Regions from separate parts of the Nostoc sp. LEGE 12447 genome, predicted to be linked through region 3. Evidence: riboswitches for the same ligand, from Rfam matches in the RefSeq annotation. Region 3 holds a riboswitch; each other region holds the start of a gene.
What was found. A riboswitch is a leader RNA that binds a small molecule or an ion and turns the genes downstream of it on or off. The one in region 3 is predicted to bind cyclic di-AMP.
Positions count from the first base shown of each region.

Region 1: another riboswitch for cyclic di-AMP. It lies ahead of IQ274_RS08755 (universal stress protein); the one in region 3 lies ahead of IQ274_RS14330 (glycosyltransferase).
Region 2: another riboswitch for cyclic di-AMP. It lies ahead of ntrB (nitrate ABC transporter permease); the one in region 3 lies ahead of IQ274_RS14330 (glycosyltransferase).

Region 1 covers NZ_JADEXT010000005.1:95,620-103,180, reverse strand. The annotation lists gene IQ274_RS08775 (MFS transporter) at 364-3,483, opposite strand; gene IQ274_RS08770 (high light inducible protein) at 4,112-4,324, shown strand; gene IQ274_RS08765 (high light inducible protein) at 4,366-4,569, shown strand; gene IQ274_RS08760 (SLC13 family permease) at 4,658-5,995, opposite strand; gene IQ274_RS08755 (universal stress protein) at 6,108-6,725, opposite strand; cyclic di-AMP (ydaO/yuaA leader) riboswitch at 6,934-7,066, opposite strand; gene IQ274_RS08750 (ABC transporter ATP-binding protein) at 7,084-7,561, opposite strand, start outside.
Region 2 covers NZ_JADEXT010000005.1:86,296-93,856, reverse strand. The annotation lists gene IQ274_RS08745 (ABC transporter substrate-binding protein) at 1-146, opposite strand, end outside; gene ntrB (nitrate ABC transporter permease) at 233-1,084, opposite strand; cyclic di-AMP (ydaO/yuaA leader) riboswitch at 1,182-1,418, opposite strand; gene IQ274_RS08735 (sensor histidine kinase) at 1,834-3,024, shown strand; gene rnc (ribonuclease III) at 3,083-3,769, opposite strand; gene IQ274_RS08725 (NYN domain-containing protein) at 3,908-4,708, opposite strand; gene IQ274_RS08720 (Uma2 family endonuclease) at 5,215-5,802, opposite strand; gene bchD (magnesium chelatase ATPase subunit D) at 5,894-7,561, shown strand, end outside.
Region 3 covers NZ_JADEXT010000011.1:62,776-70,336, reverse strand. The annotation lists gene IQ274_RS14350 (glycosyltransferase family 4 protein) at 210-1,397, shown strand; gene IQ274_RS14345 (pentapeptide repeat-containing protein) at 1,600-2,406, opposite strand; gene IQ274_RS14340 (hypothetical protein) at 2,417-3,058, opposite strand; gene IQ274_RS14335 (hypothetical protein) at 3,605-3,802, opposite strand; gene IQ274_RS14330 (glycosyltransferase) at 3,907-5,178, opposite strand; cyclic di-AMP (ydaO/yuaA leader) riboswitch at 5,340-5,554, opposite strand; gene IQ274_RS14325 (hypothetical protein) at 5,809-6,021, opposite strand; gene IQ274_RS14320 (alkaline phosphatase family protein) at 6,314-6,721, opposite strand; gene IQ274_RS14315 (DUF1350 family protein) at 7,064-7,561, shown strand, end outside.

The DNA.
Region 1 (7,561 bases), on a different contig from region 3:
AGTCATCTCCAGAAATTAAATATGCGTTACCCATAAACCTTGTAGAGACTTAGCAGTGCTACGTCTCTACATTCTTTTTCGGAGATGTCTATTAGTCATTGGTCATTGGTTTTTAAGCATTTCTTTGTTCTCTTTGCGGTAGTCTGCGGCAAGCCCTACGGGTTCGCCAGTTCCTTTATGCCGGGGAACCCGTCCACCGGACTGGCTCACTGCTCCGCGTCTACGTTAAAAAAAATTGACTTTGGCAAAGAGTTTTAGCCTTAACTGAACTATATTGAAGGACAAATGACAAATGACAAATGACAAATAGAAAAGCCTCCCGATAATGAGAGGCTTAAATGTGAGCGGAGACAACTTGTTAAACTAGGGCCTTGCAGCCAGCGCTCCTCCTAATGCAGAGAAAACGGCGGAGACGGATGCTGTGGCAAACAGCCACCACGCTGCTGTAGCTGCGGCTTTGCGGGTTTCTTCAGCTTGTCGCTGTGCTTGATGCTTCACCTGTTCTAGGCGGCGTTGGGCTTCTTGCTGTATGCGTTCTGCACGTTGCAATACTGTGTTGCGGGCCCGTTCAATTTGGTCGATGATCCGGTTGGCATCTTCCTCAGAGATGTCCTCACGAGAACTCATAATTGCTACTAAAGTCTCACGATCAAAAGAAGATAGGCGATCGCGCAGGGCATCAAATCCCGCTTGAGGATCGTCAAAAAATGTGCGGACATCGCGCTTGATACTATCGTAATTTAGTTCCGGGCGATCCAGGGAGTTAAGATAGTTGCGGATGCGGGCAAAAACCCCATCAATTGCATCTTGAATGCCTCGTTGGATATTCCGCACTTGTTCTACAAATTGATCCCTGACGGAGACAATGTTATCGGCAATCCGCGCTGCTTCTTCATCAGACATATCTTCCCGAATTTTCAGCAGGGCGATGATGGTAGAACGGTCAAAATGGGAAAGGCGATCGCTAAAACTTTCTACCCCGACTCGTGGATCGTGCAATAGTAGTTGCAAGTCGCGTTTGATACCTTCAGGATTGAGTTCTTCTTTACCAGTTTGGCGCAAATACTCTTCTAGATAAGCTTTGAATGTTTCTGCTCTTTGCTGTGTGCGGGTAGCTAAACGACGAGGCGCACGTACAAAGTTACGAATCGAAGTTTGGGTGGAATCAATGATTTCATTGACTTGTTGTTCACTCAAGTCTTGACGTTGACTGAGCAACTTCACCAGTGTATCTCGGTCTAACTGCGACAATCGACGGCGTAATGCGCTGGCTCCCTCTTTGGGATTTTCAAACAATTTGCTCAAATCTCGCTGAATACCTTCAGGATTGAGTTCTTGTTTACCAGTATTCCGTAGATAGTCTGCGATCGTGGTCGTAACAGAGTCGTATTGCTCTTTGGCTTTATCCACTACAGCTTGGGGTGTGTGGCGAATATTATGCCACGACTCCTCAGCCGCATTGATGATTTGATTAACTTGATCTTCACTCAAATCTTGGCGCTGACTCAATAATTGCACTAAGGTATCGCGGTCAAAGCGAGACAACCGTGCCCGAATTGAACTAATTCCAGCTTGGGGATCTTCTAATAGCTTTTTAAACTCCGCACGGATGGCATCAGGATTCAGTTCTGATTTCCCGGTGTTACGCAGATATGATTCTACATTCAGCCACAGGGTTTCTGCTTGATATTGTGCCTGTTCAGCTAATCCTTTGGATTCTATCAAGACGCGATCGCGTTGTTTTTCCAATTCATCCAGAATGCTGTCTACTTCATATAGCTGGATATCATTCCGTTCTAGCAATATCTCCCGGATTTCTTGACGTTCAATGTGCGCCAGTCGTAATGTCAGGGTTTCATAATCTGCATCTGGGTCTTGCAACAGTGGTTTAAAATTCTGTTCAATGCCTTCAGGTGTCAAATCTGTTTTCGGGGTAACGAGCAGATAACTTTCTACTGCGCGTTGCAAGTCTTGGACTATTTCTCTTTCTTCGATACCTGTAACTGTCACCAGCACATCTTTGCGGACAACTTCTAGCTGATTTGCAATGCGCTGAATTTGGGCTTGGGTAAGTAGTCCCCGTTGTTGGAGAATTTTGACGAAATCGTTACGTGATAATCTTTCTAGTTCTCTGCGGACTATTCCAGGGTCAGCTGCTGGGTCGTAAATGACATCACGAAATTCTTGGGCAATTCTTTCTGGGCTTAGTTGCCAAGCATAAGTGTTGTACAGATAATTTTCGATATCAGATCGAATTGGGCTATAGGGTTGTGATGGTGTTGGCAAACCTAACTTATCTGCTTGTTGGGTGACTTTATCTTTGGCTGTGGTAAGGCTACCTAAGATTTTTTCCACATCCAAATCAGATAAATCTGCCCGTCCTAACACAATGCCGGTTAAGGCGGATAGTCCTTGCTGGATTGTACTTTGAATTGGCCCAACAGTAGATGCCTTTTGGTCAGCTTCCTTGGAACCACGTGTTTCTGCAACTAATCGATCCAGCTTGGCGTTAAGTTCATCTGTCTTACTTTGTCCTGCTGGAAGTGATTTCAGATAATCCATTAACTCACCCATCCGGTCTTCAGTGGGTGAATGCTGACTTACTACCTGTTGCCAAACCTTATATAAAGTATCAGCAATGCGGGTAACGTCTTTTTTGGAAAGGTCGGTACGGCTGCTGACTAACTCGATAAACTTTTGGCGGTCGATGTTGCGAATATCTGGAGTCCCGGCGATCGCTTTTAATTGGGGATCGTTGAGTAAATTTTCAAAATCACTCCGAATTTTCGACACATCCAACTCTGGTGGACGCAGCTTATCTAAATAATCTTCTATGTTTTCCCGAATACTTCCAGGGTCGATGCCGCTTCCTAGTTCTCGGCGAACGGCGGCGGCGGCGGCTTCAGCTGTTGCGACAACTTGATTATTGACAGCTTTCGCGCCTAGTGCGGCTGTAGCTGTACCCATAATCGCCTGAAAACCAGAAGTTGCCGTATTGACGACTGAGCCAATTAAGGAACCCACAGTAGTGGAACTCACCCAAACCAGGAGTAAAAAGTAAGCACCCCAAATCACCAAACCGAGAATTGCTCCCAATCCTGGATCTAAGATTACAAGGCTTAATTTCACTGCCAGGAAACAGGCAATTAATAAAGCGATCGTTACAGTGAATAACGTCCAAATCCCTACTGCTGTGCCGATTTTGCGAATGCTGCCGCCCAAACTTCCGACTTCCCCAGAATCTGAATCCGAGTCAGATGAGTGCCCCAGATAGGAAATCCCGGCTGCAAGGGAGAGATTAGTTAGAACTAATTGGAAAGCAAAGGCTAGGATCACGCCGGAGATTAAGGCCACAAAAAAGCGCGGCCCGGAAGTCAGAACCGATGCCTGTGCTGGCGTGACGTTTGAGGGATCTACTGGAACCTGTGCTAACCACAATAGTGGTTTGTAGAGTCCCAGCATGATTTCCGTACTTTGGAACATTGTATTTCCTTCTACTAAGTTTAAATTTGGGGAATTAAGATTTTCTTGAGAAGCAACTCTTAGTATTTTTGTCTGTACCTATGGCAATACCTAACTGTTTAGTTCAGAATCGTAGAATTTAGCTGTTGAAAGCATCTCTCCAAAGGCTGAAAACTATATACAGCAAAAGATATAAATTTTATTATCTAACGATAAAAGTAGTTAAAAATTTGGTTAATTCTTGGCTGCCACGCTCTTAATTTTAACTGCTTAATCAAAATGATTGATTTTGCCCAAGCTATAGTTTGATTACTAGAACTTTACATTTATTTATAATTATCTTTTTATCACCCTCTCAGGGTGGATTTGTCTGCACTAATATGTTGTTGATTATCGTCCCCAAGAAGTGCCTGTAGTTTGTGCCTACAGGCAGAAAGCAATTTAGTTATAAATAGCTACATTAAAGTTAACAAATGAATTGTTGACGACAACAAGATGGCAACTCATTATTCCAGGGATTTGCCAATACTTGCATAAAGAATAATTTGCTTTAGAATTCAGTCGGTTATAGTGTCTAGCGCGATGTTTTACATCTGATTGACTGCTAGAAATTAAACATCTCAAAAGCTAATAAATTTTGGAGAAACAAATGGCAACTCAAGAAACTCGGTCTTCTACTGATTTACCACCTGTTGCACCAGAATACAACGGTGTAGACCGCAACGCTTTTCTGTTTGGCTGGACTCCTCAAGCCGAAATTTGGAATGGTCGTTTGGCAGCAATTGGTTTTCTCGCCTATTTACTTTGGGATTTAGCTGGCTATAGCGTTTTACGCGACGTACTGCACTTAGTTGGCTACTAAATATTGAACCTTTGAAAACTTACTGGATATTGGAGAAAAAAATGGAACCTCGATCTTCTACTGATTTAGCACCTGTTGCTAAAGCCTACAATGGTGTAGACCGCAATGCTTTTTTGTTTGGCTGGACTCCTCAAGCCGAAATCTGGAACGGTCGTTTGGCAGCAATTGGTTTTCTCGCCTATTTGCTTTGGGATTTAGCTGGCTATAGTGTCTTACGCGATGTATTGCACATAATTGGCTATTAGTAGCTACAGCTATATAAGACTTCCGCAAATAATAATCTAAACCCTAGTTTTCAGATAGGGGCAATTCATAAATTGCCCCTACCTTTATCTAAAGTAAAAAGCGAAACAACACATACAAAGCCGAAGCTACCAGTTGCAACAGCATCACTGGAATGCCGTAGTGCAGGAAAGTTTTAAACGAGATGCGTCGTCCATGCTGCTCAGAAATACCGGCAGCGACGATATTAGATGATGCCCCTACTAATGTGCCATTACCTCCCAAAGTTGCACCAAACATCATGGCATAAAAAAGCGGTAATACTTCTGGGGGAAACTGCCCTTGAAAATCTTGGGCTAGAACTTCTGCGGGTGCTAATCCCACAGTCACAATGTATTGTTTGAGTAAGGGAACCATCCCCACCACTAAAGGAATATTTGGGACTACGCTGGATAATATACCTACAAAAAATAATAAAACTAGGGAACCTAGGATAATATTTTTTCTTAAAATTGCTGCCAATATTCCTGATAAACCATTAATTACACCTGTTTTTTCTAACCCTCCAATTAGCACAAAAATACTCATAAAAAATATTAATGTACTCCAGTCTACATCCCGCAAAATATTGTTAACTGAATCGATTTTGCTATGGTGAGATAACAATAAAGCTAAAGCTGCTCCTAACAAAGCTGCGGCAGCAGGCGAAACTGGAACTGGTAGAGTTTCTCCAACGACAAAAAATAGCAGGACGAAAAATACTATAACTGCACCAAAGCTTAAAGCTCGTGGATGATTAATTTGTGGATGTGGCAGTTCTTCTAAATTATCTAACTGAGTATTCCAAATTTTACGAAATAAAAATGGTAGTGTTGCAATTACTATAGCAACGGCAATTACCCCTCCTAAACTCAATTCCCATAAATAATCTGTAAAGCTGATATTTACAGCATCACCAACAATAAAGGTAGCTGGATCTCCAACTAAAGTTAGGAGTCCGGCACTATTAGCAACAAATACCATTAAAATTAACAAGGGAACAAAATTTATCCCCACTTCCTTTGCCATTGGTGGAATTAAAGGCGCTAACAACATTACTGTTGTGGCATTTGGTAAAACTGCACAGATGGGTGTCACAATAGCCACAATACCGAGTAATAGACGCTTGCCTTGTCCCTTAGCTAAGAGTACTATTTGAGTTGCTAAATAATCAAATATCTTGGTAGGCTCAAAAGCTCGTACTAGCACCATAACTCCAAAGAATAAACCTAGTGTTCCATGACTGTTGCCGATATAACCAACAGCTTCTTCTAAAGTCATGACGTTGGTAAAAACTAATAATAATGCTCCCAATAATGCCGCGATGGTGAGATGTACCCATTCGGTCATCACTAAAATAATGACACTTATAAATGTAATTACACTAAGGATTGCTTGCCAGTTGTCCACATCTTACTCCTGAAGTTTTATTTGTTGCATATTAGTGAAAAAAGCCACCTAGTTTTAGGTGACTTATCTATGATTACAATTGGATAAAAATTACTGAAATTTTAAACAGCGACTATTCATCAATACAACTGGGAATACCCAAAACGGCGCAGGGGAAATTATAACCTAATGCTTCAATCATCGGATGATTAACAGATTGGCAACCGAGAAATAGAATATTGGCGGCTTCTGATTCAACAACTTTGTGAAGTTCTGTGGAAATGCTGCCAAACCGCAAATGAGATTTGAAGGAACCTTGCCATTCTTCAGCCAGACTTCGGGCTTGCCAGAGAATTATATCTGCTTGTTGCAAGGGAGTTACCACTGTTTGCAATTTGGGTTGAGTTAACACCTGTGTCACAGACTTTGATACTTCACTAATTTGACATTCTAATGAAGGCTGTTGTGGAAAGCTCAAGATATTTGGATATTGACTGCTTTGATTGTCTTCTAATACATAAACAGCCTGAACTGTAACTTCTGCATTAGTAGCTAGACGGGTTTGATGGGCAATCCAGAAAGCAATATCTAGTGCTGTATGACTGTTAGGAGATGCGTTGTATGCAACAATTAAGTTAACTGCTTTTGATTCTTGAGGTTTTTTAGAAAAAGGTTTTTTTGGTTCTGGCAGCAGTACCATTTGTTCAATTAAGTCATCTCGACCTGTGGCACTTTGCAGACGTGCTAACATTGGCTTGATTTGCACAGCTTTACTTCTCCCAATGAAATGAATTAGTAATGAGAAAGAAGCAGGGGGACAAATTTTAGATTTTTGGACTTCGGCTACCCTCAGTCGAACAATTTTGGATTTTAAATTGAGTAACGATAACCAAAATTGCAAATCTGAAAATCAGTCTAGGAAACCCCAATAATAACTGTATTACAGCCAAAATCTTGGGGGTTCCTTCCATTGCCTACGGAGTTAGCTGACGGGCTAAGACTGGAAGGTGTCTCTCGTAAGATTAGCCCCAAACATTGGTTCCTCCGTTCCAAATCCAGCTTTGATGAATTTGAATTAGGCTACCCACTAAAAAAAATGATAATCTAATTTACTCGTCTTGGGCAAAATATCGATCGAGGAAATTCAGGGCGTGGTTACGGAGTTCAAAATATTCTTTTGAGTTTCGCATGGCAGCGCGATCGCGTGGACGCTCAAAAGGAACTTCTAAAATCTCTCCTATACTAGCAGATGGGCCATTGGTCATCAAGACGATGCGATCGGACATATAAATTGCTTCGTCTACATCGTGGGTAATCATCATCACTGCTTGCCGATGGTTTTCCCAAATATCCAATACCTGCCGTTGCAATTTGCCACGAGTTAGTGCATCTAGTGCCCCAAAAGGTTCATCCATCAGCAACATTTTGGGACGAATTGCTAAGGCTCTGGCAATACCTACTCGTTGTTTCATCCCTCCAGAGATTTCATCAGGATATTTGTCAGCTGCCGCCGTCAAGTTTACCATTGCCAAGTGTTCATTTACAATGCTAATTTTTTCAGCCCGATTAGCATTTTTTAGCACTTCA
Region 2 (7,561 bases), on a different contig from region 3:
ACTACTGGTTGTACAGCTAAGGCTTCTTCTGTTAACCCTTTGGCGGATCTATCTCCTGAAATTCCACAGGAGGATAGCGCTATCCCGGTTGTGGTTGCTCCTATTCCCTTAATAAAATCTCGTCGAGTCCAGTTTATATCACCCATTTTTATAGCTCCATTGGTGATGAATTGCTCACGCAGAAGCGCAGAGTCTGGTTACATCTTGCTGTTTTGATAGAAGTCGAATTTTGTTAGTTGGAAGTTTTCGGGCGATGGGTTACTAATTCTTCGAGTTTGCCCACGGCGTAATCCAAAATTAACCCAGTTAAGCCAATGATGAACACAGCTAAAAAGACTGAACTTAGGTTTAAACGACTCCATTCATCCCAGACGAAAAAGCCGATACCAATACCACCTGTAAGCATTTCCACGGCGACGATTACTAGCCAAGCTATACCTAAACTAATCCGTAAACCTGTAAAAATATACGGTAAACTTGCAGGCCAAATTATTTTGGTAATCCTTCTCCAACGGGGCATTTCTAGCACTTGTGCCACATCTAAATAATCTTTGGGAACGCTAGAAACTCCTAAAGCGGTATTAATAATTGTCGGCCATAAGGAGGTAATGAAAATGACAAAAATGGCTGAAGGATCTGCTAAATTGAAAATTGCTAAGGCGATAGGAAGCCAAGCTAAGGGTGATACGGGTTTAAAAATTTGAATGATCGGATTAAGCGCTAGCATTGCCGGTCTAGACATCCCAATTAAAAACCCCACAGGAATCGCTACTACCGCTCCTAACAAAAAACCCAGTAATACCCGGCGCAGACTTGCGATCAACAACCAACCAATTCCCAAGTTACCTGGGCCTCTTTGGTAGAAGGGATTTAAGATGTAGTCTAGATTAGCAATGAGCGCTTCTGGTGGAGTAGGCATTAATTCATGGTTGGCAAGTGCAATAATCCACCACAGCACAATTATTCCCAAGAAGCCCAATACTGGTAAAATAAACACATCTCTGAGGACGACAGGTTTTGTCTTTTTCCAGGCAGCTTGTGTTGCGATCGCTGCGATCGCAGCCAGATTTAGTTGAAATATCATTTACGACCTCAACAGATTTAAGTGCAGGTACAAAGAATCCGAGCAGTACCAGCCTTGGACACCGATGAGATCGGAACATTATAAAAATGCCGTCTCTTCAGTCTCCTCCCAATGCCTACGAAGTTAGCTGACGGGCTAGGGCTGAGAGATGCCCTTCTTTTTAGAGTGCTGAGTATCGAGTGCTGTTAGCGGTCGCGGGGCGTTCAGCCCGTGCTGAGTTAACTTTTCACTTCTCACTTTTAACTCTTCACTTTCTATGAGATACGCCCCACAATTTGGTTCCTCCGCTCCAGCGTTATGCACTGTGACACGCTGAATTAGGCTGACTTACTCTAATGGATACTAAATTATGCATAATATAACATTGATGCTCAGTAAAAGCCATCTGTTCGATGATAAATATTGTTGATTTTAATACTGCAATTCGGCGCATCTCCTTGATTTTTGGGAATAAATAAAATTTATATTTTTACTCTGTTGTAAGTGAATTACTTGCAAACAAAGCTAAATAATATAATTGAGTCAAGCATTAATATTGTTATCCGCTTGCTTAATATTTATTAACGTAAAATAAATTATACTAGACAAGTTTTAGATACTGAGAGTTAATCAGCAAATAAACGAATATGTAAAATCTATTTCTTTTGGTAGGTGAATTAAATTCATAAACTTGGTAAAAAACCACTGCACTCGCTAAACTAATTGGATATGGCAGTTTGCTCATCTATCTCCTAGCTGAATTTAACATAATGGATTTTAGTCAAGTACTGGCTGAAAAAACGGACACCATCATCGATAAATGGGTTGCAGCAGTTCGCAAGGATAGACGGATTGAAAGTGCTGATGACCTATCTTATACAGCAGTAAAGGATCATATCCCTGATGTTTTACAAGCAATGGTAACAGTGCTTTCAAAATCTCAGGATAATGATATTCAGTCGATAGTTACTGCTAGTTTTCAGCATGGAGCTATTCGAGCAGAACAAGGTTTTGACCCAGCAGAAATTGCCAGAGAATATCATCTGCTGAGAACGGTAATATTTGATGCCATACACGCAGATTTATTAAAGGGAACACCTGTAGATATAATTCGTTCTATGCGTTTGATTGACGCTATCATAGACGAAGCGATCGCTCGATGTTTTAAGAGTTATGTTGACGAACGCTTGCGAGAATTACAGCAGTTGCAATTATCACTAACGCTCCATAATGAAGAACTTACGCGCTTAATGAGCGCCAATCAAGAGTATCTTTCGCAACTAGCCCACGAATTGAAACATCCTCTAACTTCCATTATTGGTTACTCGGATCTGTTTTTACGCCAACAACGACGCAAGACACAGATAAAAGACACCTCAACCAATTTAGAACATATTGAGAGGGTACTACGTAACGGTAGACAATTACTCCACCTAATTAACGATGTATTAGAACTTTCGCGCTATGAAGCAGGACAGATAAAACTTCAACTAGCACCCACAGATGTGCCTGAATTAATCAATAATATCTGTGAAATGTTGGAACCTCTAGCTGCTGGAAAAAATTTAAAAGTCGTAGTAGATTGCGATCGCGCTCCCAAAGAACTAATCACAGATCCTTTTCAATGCCAACAAATTATTACAAATCTTATTAGCAATGCGATTCGCTATACAGAGTCGGGGACTATTATTATAATGTGTCAGGTGTTGGATAACGAGAGATGTGCGATCGCAGTTTCTGACACTGGAATTGGCATTGCACCAGAAAATCAAGCCCAGATATTTGAACCCTACTTTCGGGTCAGTTTTAGCGATCGTCCCTATCTCCCTGATAGTACAGGATTAGGGTTAGCGATCGTTTCGCGGTTAGTAAAATTACTACAAGGTCAAATTAACTTAGTTTCTGAGGTGGGAGTTGGTTCTACTTTCACTGTAATTTTGCCCTTACAAATAGAGAGTTGATTTCGCGCCAAGACGTAAAATTTTTGTCTACACCTCTGCGTGAAATCAAAAAACATTTTTACAATAACCCTTGTTTTTTCAACTTAGTTAGCGCATCCTCAGCAGCAGCTTTCTCTGCTTCTTTCTTATTGCGTCCCTTACCTTCGCCATAAATTTTTTCATCTACCAATACCTTGGCTATGAATTCTGGTGCATGAGAAGGGCCACCTATTTGTTCTGTGAAATATTTGGGAGGATTTGGAGTAACGTTGCGTTGCACCCATTCTTGAAAGCGATTTTTTGAGTCTACATTAGAACGAGACACAACTATGTGCTTGGGATCTACAGAATCAAATAGTGGTTCTATAATTGCGCGAACTGCTTCAATATTGGAATCATTATCCAAATAGTAAGCACCAAGAACTGCTTCAAAGGTGCTACTAAGTAAATTAGGATTTTGGTAGCCTCCGTCTCGAATTGCGCCTTTTCCTAACCGCATCCTAAAGTCTAAACCTACCTCCTCGGCGAACTTTGCTAATTGTTTCTCATCTACCAACGCCGAACGCCGCCGTGTTAATTCATCTTCTCCCATTTCTGGGTGACAACTATATAGATACTCACCACTTAAGAAATTCAGCAAAGCATCACCGAGAAATTCTAGCCGTTCGTTGTGTTCGCCTTCTCCAGGGTTTTCATGAACGTAAGAACGGTGGGTAAGTGCTTGTCGCAGAAGTTTTTCATTATGAAATATTAAAAGTTTGTGCATTTTATCTTGTGTCTTGTTGCAGAAATTGACTGTTGGGAAACTTGACAATTGTTTTTTTGTTCAGACATGAAAACACCGCAAATTGCGGTGTTTTGGGAAAACCCAGTTTTTTATTTGACTGGGTTTTTCAAAGCTATTTTATGCAGCCAGTATATTTAACTCAGTTAAAAATAACTCCTGATTTTGCTTTCTGACTTTCCCATCCTTGACAGCAACATCAATAAACTGGCTAAAACTTTTAAATTTCTTGCCATCATCTGTAAAAATAGATAAATATCCTTGATACTTACCACAACGTTGACGCATCAATCTATCAATGCAACCAAATACTGTAGGCTTATCTTGGATTGAGGCAGTTTTAATAGCTTCAATTAAATACTCTATAGCCTCATTGTAATTAATCTGAGACACAATAGCCGTGTTTTGAGGTTGAGTCTTCTTGCTATTGTCAACTAGCTCAGGTAATTCATCTACAAAATAGAAGTTATCATTACCAACCAGTTTAATCAACTTTGGACTCTCACTACCTCGTTGAGCAAAGACGATGACTTTTTTACCCATAGCTTTGAGAATGGAAATTAATACAGCAAAATCCTTGTCTCCTGAGAATAAGATAATATTCTTTAGAGAAGAATTAAAAGCAACTGCCTCATAACAGTCATCTTTAAGTCGTTTATCTGCACTATTTTTTGAGGTGTCAGGAACATTCACACATCTAAAACCAAGCTCTTTTAGTTTATTTGAGGAAGCTACTTGGTCTTGACGCTGTGAATTGTAATAAATATTTTTGCAAGATACAGTCCCGTTAGATTCTGCAAATTGCAGTACCAAACTAGCGAATTTTATGATTGAGGGAACGTTCTGAATATCGCAAAAAATTCCAGTATAATCTTTTTTCTGGCTTGCTTGTTTTTTGGAGGTTAGATGATAGCTTGTCATTTGAGTATGTCCAGAGTTGGTTTAAGGAAACCGGACAGCTTCAAGGAATTACACATCTAGTAGCAGCCTAGCTTGATGAAAGAGATTTATACTAAAAAAGTATTTCCCTTTTCCTTGCTAGGCTCTCTATTTACAAATTTAATTGATTTCTAGTCTAAGAAGGTAAAATCCCTGGCTTACTGCTAGGTATCAGGTTATTCATTCCGCCGAACATTCACGCAAATATATTGTTTTCCTTGCTGATAGTCTAATCAATCAATTGACCTGACATCAGGCTGAATGTTCAGCCGAAGGAATAACGCGATACTTAGCGGTAAGCTAGGGATTCTACGTTCTTAGACAACAATCAATAATTTGCACTTGTCGAATTTTGTTTTAGAGTGCATTTGTTTTGCTGCCGTTGTTATATATCTAACATGAGCTTAATCTGTGTGTCAAGAAGTTTAAAATCACTATAAGCCATAAAACTTACTCCTTAGCCTTATGACTGAATCATATAACAAAGATTAAAAATTCAGCTTTGGCGGAAACACTCTACTCAAATCGAGAGATAAATCAGGAAAACAAGGAAAATTTATCACCTGAGTGGACAGGAAGATTCGCTTATTTGAATAACCATGTTTACCTTGATTATCCTGATATGGTTCACTGTAAGCTTCCAAATAATTATCGAATAAATTGAATATCCAATAATCAGTAATACCCGCTTTAGCATAGAGAGGTATTTTCACATCTTGGTCATAAGCTAAAGAAGAATCTGAAACCTCCATCACCAATAACACATCAGTCGGTTTAGGGTGAGCAGAGAGATAATTATCATCTCGGTTTTGAACAATCGCAAAATCTGGTTCAGGTTCACTGTTAGGTGGTAAAGTAATTGGGGCTTGAGATTGTAGAGTTGCCCTATCTCCTACAATCTTTGGAAGTTGTTTCCATAAATTCCTTAAACAAGTTTCATGGGCTTTACCTTTGGATGCCATTTCAATAATTTCCCCGTTGATTAATTCAATATGGTCATCTTCATGGAAAAAGCCCCATTCTCCAAGCCTGTGGTATTCATCCAGTGTGAAGCGTTTAGCCTGAGCAATACTCATAACCTTACCTTTCTCTCATTGCCATAATACTTATTCTAAATGTGCCAGAAATTGGTATGCTAAAGGCCGAGACTCGCTATGAAAGCAAACAATGACTGCGCCTACTATCAACCCCACCATCACTGCCTTTCCCTTGACAGCTGTAGTCGGTCAAGAAGCAATTAAATTAGCCTTGCTGTTAGCAGCCGTTGATCCTGGTTTGGGAGGAGTAGCGATCGCAGGTCGTCGTGGTACGGCAAAATCTGTAATGGCTCGTGCTATCCACGCTCTACTACCACCGATTGAAGTTGTCAAAGGTTCAATCAGCAATTGTGACCCCAACCACCCAGAAGAATGGGACGATCAACTTTTGGCGGAGTACGCAGACAAAGACATTCAAGATGTACCCGTCGAAATTATTCCTGCGCCTTTTTTGCAAATTCCTCTAGGTATTACAGAAGACCGACTCCTTGGCTCAGTTGATGTTGAAAAGTCTGTAAAACAAGGAGATACCATTTTTCAGCCTGGTTTACTCGCTACAGCAAACCGGGGTGTACTGTACGTAGATGAAATTAATTTATTAGATGACCAAATATCAAATCAGCTTTTAACAGTATTATCTGAGGGACGCAACCAGATTGAACGGGAAGGAATTAGTTTTCAGCATCCGTGCAAATCCCTATTTATTGCCACCTATAATCCAGAAGAAGGTGGATTACGGGAGCATTTATTAGATAGAATTGCGATCGCACTTTCTGCCGACGGTGTACTCGGCTTAGATCAAAGAGTAGCAGCAGTTGAACAAGCGATCGCTTATTCTAAATCTCCCCAAGACTTCCTCAAACAGTACAACGAAGACTTAGACTCCCTCAAAACCCAAATCATCTTGGCACGGGAATGGTTAAAAGAAGTCATCATCACCCATGAACAAATTGCCTACTTAGTGGATGAGTCCATTCGCGGAGGAGTTCAGGGACATCGCGCCGAGTTATTCGCCACGCGGGTTGCCAAAGCGGCTGCGGCTTTAGAGGGACGAACAACAGTTAATGCCGAAGATTTGCGCCGTGCCGTAGAACTGGTAATTGTACCACGCGCCACAGTTGTGCAGACACCACCACCAGATCAAGCACCACCTCCGCCTCCACCACCACAACAAAATCAAGAAGAACCCCAAGACGAATCAGAAGAGGAACAAGAAGAACAAGAAGAACAGGAAGAAAATCAAGAGCAAGAACCGCCCAGCATCCCAGAAGAGTTTATCTTTGATCCAGAAGGGGTAATTCTTGATGACAGCGTGCTTTACTTTACTCAAACAGCAAAGCGGCAAGGTAAATCTGGTAGTCGCAGTGTCATCTTTTCCGATGACAGGGGACGCTACATTAAGCCAATGTTACCCAAGGGAAAAGCGCGACGCATTGCAGTAGATGCAACACTGAGAGCTGCGGCTCCTTATCAAAAAGCACGCAGAGAAAGACAACCAGATAGAAAAGTTATTGTCGAACAACCTGATATTCGCTCGAAACGCCTGGTACGTAAAGCCGGGGCGTTGGTAGTGTTTGTGGTAGATGCTTCTGGCTCAATGGCCCTGAATCGAATGCAATCGGCTAAAGGTGCAGTCATGCAACTGTTAACAGAAGCTTATCAAAACCGCGATCAAATAGCATTAATTCCTTTCCGGGGAGAACAAGCAGAGGTATTATTGCCTCCAACGCGTTCTATTGCTTTGGCGCGTAACCGTTTGGAAAGGTTGCCCTGTGGTGGGGGTTCGCCTTTAGCGCAT
Region 3 (7,561 bases):
ACGGGCACTCAAGTGTTTTAAATTACGAATTAGTATTATACATTGCTTCCTATCGATAGCACACAGTTGATAACCTTTGATAAACTTTAACAAAATAACTGTTAAAAAATCTAAAAATTTAGTAAAAGTACTCACTGCATTCGCCAGACTTGTATTTTTAGGTAAATGTAGTTGTTTAGATATTTGTAAAGTGTCGGGGAGTCTAACAGATGAAGATATTGGTATTGAGTTGGGAGTTTCCGCCAAGGATTGTTGGGGGAATTGCGCGACATGTAGCGGAATTGTACCCGGAACTGGTAAAGCTAGGACATGAAGTCCACCTGATTACGGCGGAGTTTGGTCACGCATCGATGTATGAGGTGGTTGAAGGAGTAAAGGTACATCGGGTGCCTGTGGCTTATAGTAACGACTTTTTCCACTGGGTAGTGAATCTCAACTTGAGTATGGGAGATCACGGTGGTAAGTTGATCTTGGAGGAAGGGCCCTTTGATTTAATTCATGCCCACGATTGGTTAGTTGGAGATGCTGCGATCGCTCTCAAGCATAATTTTAAAATACCACTAATTGCCACAATTCATGCTACAGAATACGGACGCTATAACGGTATTCATACAGAGGTTCAAGGCTATATAAATGGCAAAGAAACTTTGCTGGCTTACAATGCTTGGCGAATTATTGTTTGTAGCGACTATATGCGCCAAGAGGTAGAACGAGCATTACACAGTCCTTGGGACAAAATTGATGTTATCTATAACGGTATCAGAGCCGAAAAGAAACAGCATCACGTAGATTTTCATGCACTAGATTTTCGCCGCCAATTTGCTACAGACAATGAGAAAATCGTTTACTACCTCGGTCGCATGACATACGAAAAAGGTGTACCTATATTACTTAATGCTGCACCCAAAATCCTTTCGGAAATGGGAGGTAACGTTAAATTTGTCATCGTTGGTGGTGGAAATACTGACCATCTCAAACGCCAAACCTGGGATTTGGGAATTTGGCATCATTGCTATTTTACAGGTTTTCTCTCTGATGATTACTTAGATAAATTCCAAACTGTTGCTGACTGTGCCGTTTTTCCTAGTCTTTACGAACCCTTTGGAATTGTAGCTTTAGAAAGCTTTGCTTCTCGCGTGCCTGTAGTGGTTTCCGATACAGGTGGTTTTCCCGAAGTAGTGCAACATACAAAAACAGGCATTGTTACTTGGGTGAACAATTCCGACTCTTTAGCTTGGGGAATTTTGGAAGTATTGAAAAATCCAGGTTATCGACAATGGCTAGTGGATAACGCTTATGAGGATTTAGAGCGGCGCTTTAGCTGGCCGAAATTAGCTAGGCAAACTCAAGAAGTATATCAGCGAGTTGTGCAAGAGCGATCGCAAATTTCCTGGTAAGAGACTTTTCACAGCGGCGATTTCTTCAAAAAGTAGGACTTACGCCCAATAGAGCCTCAAACCCTTTGTAAAGGGGAGGGAACCGGATTTTTCATTTGCCTTGATGAATGCTCACGTCGCTGATATCTCAGTACTGAAGTGACTGAGCTTTACGCTTACCGCAAACCTTGTAATAATCAACACAATTACCTTTTGTGGCTAACTAATCGTGCTTTGAAGCGTCAGGCATAATTGCCTCCTGAAGATTTACGCCACTGAGGTTAGCTCCTCTCATGTCGGCTCCTCTCAGGTTGGCTCCTCTGAGATTTGCCCCTGCCAAATTCGCGCCTCTAAGGTTAGTCCAACTCAAGTCAGCTTGACTCAAGTCAGCTTCACTTAAGTTAGCCCGCAACAGGTAAGCACCACTGAAGCGAGCCTTATTCAAATTAGCTTTGTATAAGTCAGTTTTATAAAGATAAGCCCCCAATACTTCCGCTTCGTACAAACTTGCCTCGCTGAGGTCAGCCTCAATCAAGTTAGCTTCAATCAGGTTGGCAAAAGATAGATTTGCCCTTATTAGCTTCGCTGCACCTAAATCGGCATCTCTCAAGTTTGCGCCTCTTAGGTCAGTTCCAATTAGATTAGCATGAGCGATCGCAGCGCCTCTCAGATTCGCCTCACTCAAATCGGCTCCAATCAAATTAGCCTGACTCAAATCTGCCTGCGTAAGTATAGCACCACTCAAGTTAGCAACACTCAAGCTAGCATCACTCAAGTTAGCTTCAATGAGAAAGGCTTTGCTGAGGTTGGCACTACTGAGGTCAGCACCACTGAGGTTTGCTCGCACCAGTAAAGCATTACCTAAATCTACCTTTCTCAAATTTACCCCCTGGAGGTTTCCGCCTCTGAGGTTATGCCCTTGCAGATTTGCAGCACTGAGGTCTGGTTCAATCTGAGGATTTTTCTTTCTCCACTCAATCCATGTCACTGCACCTGCTTTGAGTAAAGCTAGATGCTCTCGATTTGCCATTTTCTTTCCTTTACTCCTGACGACCACCTAGAGGATTTGCTCGGCCAGCTACATTTTCAATGGCCGTTAAAGCTCCCGCCGCACCTGCTAGAATATCCTGTTCTTGCCCACCTAAGTAAAGTCGTCCAAAGCTACCTACAGCTTGAACTTCAAGAATGTTAATCCTCGCCGCTTTCTCGGCTTCATTGGCAGCGAGTGCGGCGTAAGCAGCAGGTTCCACTTCTAATACATATAGTGTTTGTCCTGCTAGTAGTAGCTGTCCCCGGCGCGTGCGATTAATCAGTTGTGTTTGATAAGCATCGATGTTGCGGATAATCTGACTGGAAATAACACGCGGTTTCAGACATTCCTCTCTTTTGACTCCTAGTGCCGCTAAAATGGCTTGACCAGCAGCTCGCGTTTCCCCTTGGGAGCTAGAATGAACTTCCAATAGTCCGTATAGTCGTTCAACTACCTGTACTCCCGGACGGACAGAGGCAGATTTCAGAGCTATATCCGTAATCTTATTAATTTCGATACCAGGAGAGATTTCAATCCACAGTGATGTATCCCCTGGTAATGGTAAGAAGCCTTGGGCTACTGTTCCCATATATGCTGCATGTTGAGGTTGCAGGTTGTCGAGAAATACGAAACTGCGTAGTTCTATTCCCAAGATTTTGCTCTCCAGTCATAAGGGTAAAAGTTATCTATTGCAATATAGAAGTGCTTAACTTGGGTAATTTTTGCCACAAGTGAAGCATGGAAAAATACAAAGTAGAAAAATTTTGCTGTCGATAAATTTTACACCTGAGAAATATTCCGGCAGTAAAAACCACCTTGATAATTGTACAAGCTTTATTACGCACAAATCGCTGCCTGCAATCCTAAATCGGGCAATGCTTGTTTTGATTTATTGATTAAGTTAATGTGACAAAAAAAGTCTTTAGCTAAACTGAAGCGGGGAAAGTTCACTGAACTTTCCCCGCTATCTTCAAAATGCTGCCAAAACCGCAGCCAATTAAATTGACAAAAAGAGATTTTAAGAAGTGCCTCACCAAGTATTGTTGGCTTGATAGACTAATAGATTTGTTTTTCTGCGTTTAATAGAAAAACAAATCTATTAGTTTAAGGACTTCCAAAAAATAAATTATCCCAAATTATTTGTAGGGATGCACAGTTGTGCTTCCTGGAGATGAGATGTTTTTTTACTCTAAGTCCCTTATTTTGCCTCTGCCAGTATCCATCTGGAGTAAGCATCTTCGAGAAATCTGCTTTGACGACGAGTTCCTTTATGCTTGCTCACTCTGACTTTGAGGGTGGTTATGTACACTCCATCCATTACCTCATGCCCATAACCGAAAACTTGACCAATTTGCCCTGTTCTTTGATGCAAAGCATAATCCCCGATATGCAACATAATTCTGACTTCCTAATTAACTAGGTTGAGTAGTTTGTCGTTGGCTATTTGTGCGCGGCAAAATAACTCTGATGATATTAGTTCCGCGCATAAAGCTGTAAAAATTAAGCTGCAATTCGGAGTTGGGTATTGGGTGCAGTTTGAGCCAACAAACGAGTGTAAAGTTGAGTCAGTCGGAATCCGACACTGTACCAACTAAAGGCGATTTCTGTCCGTTGTCGAGCCGCTTCACCTAACTGGTCTCGCCAAGCTGGATTAGTAAGAATGCGGTCTATAGCAGTAGCAAAAGCGACTTCATCTTTAGGAGGTGCAAGTAATCCTGTAACTTCTGGTACAACAGTAAACTGCAACCCGCCAACATCACTAGCTATGACTGGTGTCTGACTAGCCATTGCCTCAATAGCAACTAAACCAAAAGGTTCATAGTGGCTGGGGACTACGCAGACATCAGCAGCGGCGTAGTAGAAGGGGAGAACAGTTTCATCTAGGCGACCAGCAAAGGTTGTACAATTTTCTAATCCGAGTTCATTCACTATGGTAGCAATGCGATCGCGTTCTATTCCATCACTCTGACCGGGACGGCTACCACCGCCAATTACTAGCTGGAGGTTAGCTTCACCTCTTAAATTAGACTTGGCAACGGCTCTTACCAAGGTTTCAATACCTTTGCGGCGGTCAAAGCGACCAACATAGAGAACCATTTTGGCATCTGGGGCAATTCCCAACTTTTCTCGCGCCGTAGTTCGCTGAATTCCCCCAAATTTGTCAGTATCAGTGCCACAGGGAATCATTTCAATGTTCCCTTTGCTAGAAACGAGTACCCGCATGTGTTTCTGTTCTTGTGGACTGGTTGCAACTACACAGTCTATAGTTTCCAAGCAGGCTTTTTCTACAGCTAATCGCTGGGCTGCAATTACAGGAACATCACCAATACTTCTGTATTTAACGGCTCCTAAAGAGTGGTAGGTATGTACCTGAATCAGGGGTTGCTGTTTTTTCAACTCCATACCCACCCAAGATGATAACCAGTAGTTGGTATGAATTAAGGAGTAATGAAACCCTTGGCGCTGCTGAAATTTCTGGAATTCTTCGATGAATTCAGGTAAATGGCCAAACAAGTTATCTCGCCCGATAAACTCAGCTGGGCCAGCTTTTAACCGAATAGTACGACAGTTTGGACTATGTTGAGCGATCGCAGATTGTTCAGGATTACTACGACGAGTGAACATATCTACTTGCCAACCTTGCTGGGCTAAGGCATAACCTACTTGACGCACATAAACATTTTGACCCCCAGCTTCTTCTTGACCAATTTCAACCGCCGGGTCGCCATCAACAGAAATTAGGGCAATGCGATGTTTCTTATTCTGGAACATAGCTGATTTTCACCTCAAGGTAAATAATCCTGCCTCAAACGCCAGAAATCAAGATATTATTATCCTCTCTCAAGGCCGAGGGCAGGCACAACGAACCGCAAAGTTACCAGCCAAAGGACACTGACGAGAACAAGGCATTACTTGTTAAGAATGCTGCTCGTTCAGTCTCTTCTCAATGCCGACGAAGTTAGCTGACGGGCTAGGACTGAGAGATGTCCTTCTTAAGAAAGTTATGAGTTATGAGTTTAGTAACTTTTAACTCCTCACTATTAACTACTAACTTTCTTCAAAATACGCCCCAGGTTTGGTTCCTCCGCTCCGGTTTACCCTTTACAAATGTTTGTTGGGAATATAGTGGATTAGGCAGACTGATTTATTTTTCTTTAAATTTTTATAACCTTTAGTCATCAACTATGTCAACAGTATGAACAAAAAAATGGTGATGCTAATCACTTCAAAGCGCGTTGTAACTAGCTTTGAAGAATCAGACTGTAGGGGAAAGTTAGTGTTGTTGAGAAGCTCTCAAGAAGACACTTACTGATGTTGATTGCTACATTTTCTTTAGTTTCTGGGAATGAAATAATTTTGAGAGTTTCAAAGAGTTAAATATAGCAATGGCGTACTATTTTGCTAAACCAAGCGTCCAAGAGGAAAACCTCCAACGTCAAAATATCGAGTTGAGCCAACAGTTTGATACTTCAGGATCGTTTTTAATCCATTAGTATTTAGTTGGGATGTCAAAGTATTAGCTTTAAAAGTAACTTTTTTGACTCCTTTGACCAAAGATTCATGTAAAACACGACCCAATACGGTTCGGTTAAAGGGTAAAGGTTTTGAATACATCCTTTCCCCTTTACCCCTTACCCTTTACCCAGACCACAAGGAAAGTGAAAAATGCTTATCCGAACCGTATTGAAACAAGACCTATAAGTTCTTATTGATGGGGAATATTCAAATTTAAAATCTTAGCTAAGGTAATAGCCACATCAGCTTAGAGACCCGGTGGCATCATCAATTATAATTGTGGATTTACCAGGTCTTTGAGTAATATCTTGAATTAATACTGTCCCAATCCTGCCAACGGCGGCAGTACTAAACCCAGCTTCATGTGCAGCATCTAAATAGGCTTTCTTCTTTAAGTAATTACCATCAAAGTGTTGGCTAATTTCCCCCAAAACAGCATTTTTTCTAAGAAAGGAACGGGGCTGTTACTGGCGCTTTTGACAGAAAAGCCAACATTAATTGTATTGCTAAAATTACCAGTATCACCGAGATAATGTCCAGTTGCGATCGCAGAAGCATTAGCGGTAGTAAAAGTAGGAAACAGCGAATGACTATTGACAAAACTCACACCTTGTTGGCGAATTTGATGAAGATTAGGAGTTTCCTGAGCATTAACTTTACTAGGTCGCAATCCATCTGTAATAAAAATTATTACATTGTGTTGAGGTTTGGTCTTAGCAAATCCTGAAACTGCCAATACTGTAATGAGTGTAACGGTAGCTATTATCAGAAAACTCTTATGTATCTTAGGTAAAACCATCTGCCTACATCTCCAAATATAGATATTTCCGGCGTTTTGGAACTTTAGTATTTAATTTAACCATGTATCAAATTTTATTGCGTGTTAACTGGAATACCAATTTTTTCATACCAGAATAAATTTAGATGGCTGCTTGAACTTCAGTCAATTGAATTTGGTAATCTAAGTATTTATACTTAAAGTGAATATGCCAGCTCTTTGAATCCATATAAGTAAAGTTTATTGGTTGAGATGAGCATCCCAGTTTTGGAAAAATATCTTTTAAATAATCCGAAAAGCAGCAACTTCAGTTTGGAGATTAAGCATACAGTTACCAAAATCAGATAGACTCATTGCTAAATCATGGTCAATACAAATTTAAAACTGAGATTTAAACCCGTTTCTCACAGTTGGGTTGCTCTGCATCCACAGCCTAAAGGAGTAATTCAATTTGTTGCAGGGGCTTTCTTTGGTACATTTGCACCCATGCTTTTTTATCGCCATCTGCTTCAATCTCTATTTGAGCAGGGATATACTATTATTCTTTTACCGTTTAATTTTACGTTTGACCATTATGTAGAAGCGGGTTTTCTCATGAGAGAGCAGTATGAAATTCTGCCAGAGCTTGTGAGGATGGCAACTGTTGAAGGATATGATTATGAAGCCTATCTAGATGATAAAAACTTTTCTTGGATTGGACATAGCCTTGGCTGTAAATATATTTCCTTGTTAGAAGGATTTACTGCTTTACCTCCAGAGCCTCAAGAAAGGGAAAAGTTTATTCGGAATCTGCTAGCTTATACTTCAAATGAGTCACAGATAGAAACTGTTATTGCAGATATTAATATTCTCTTTGAGGAG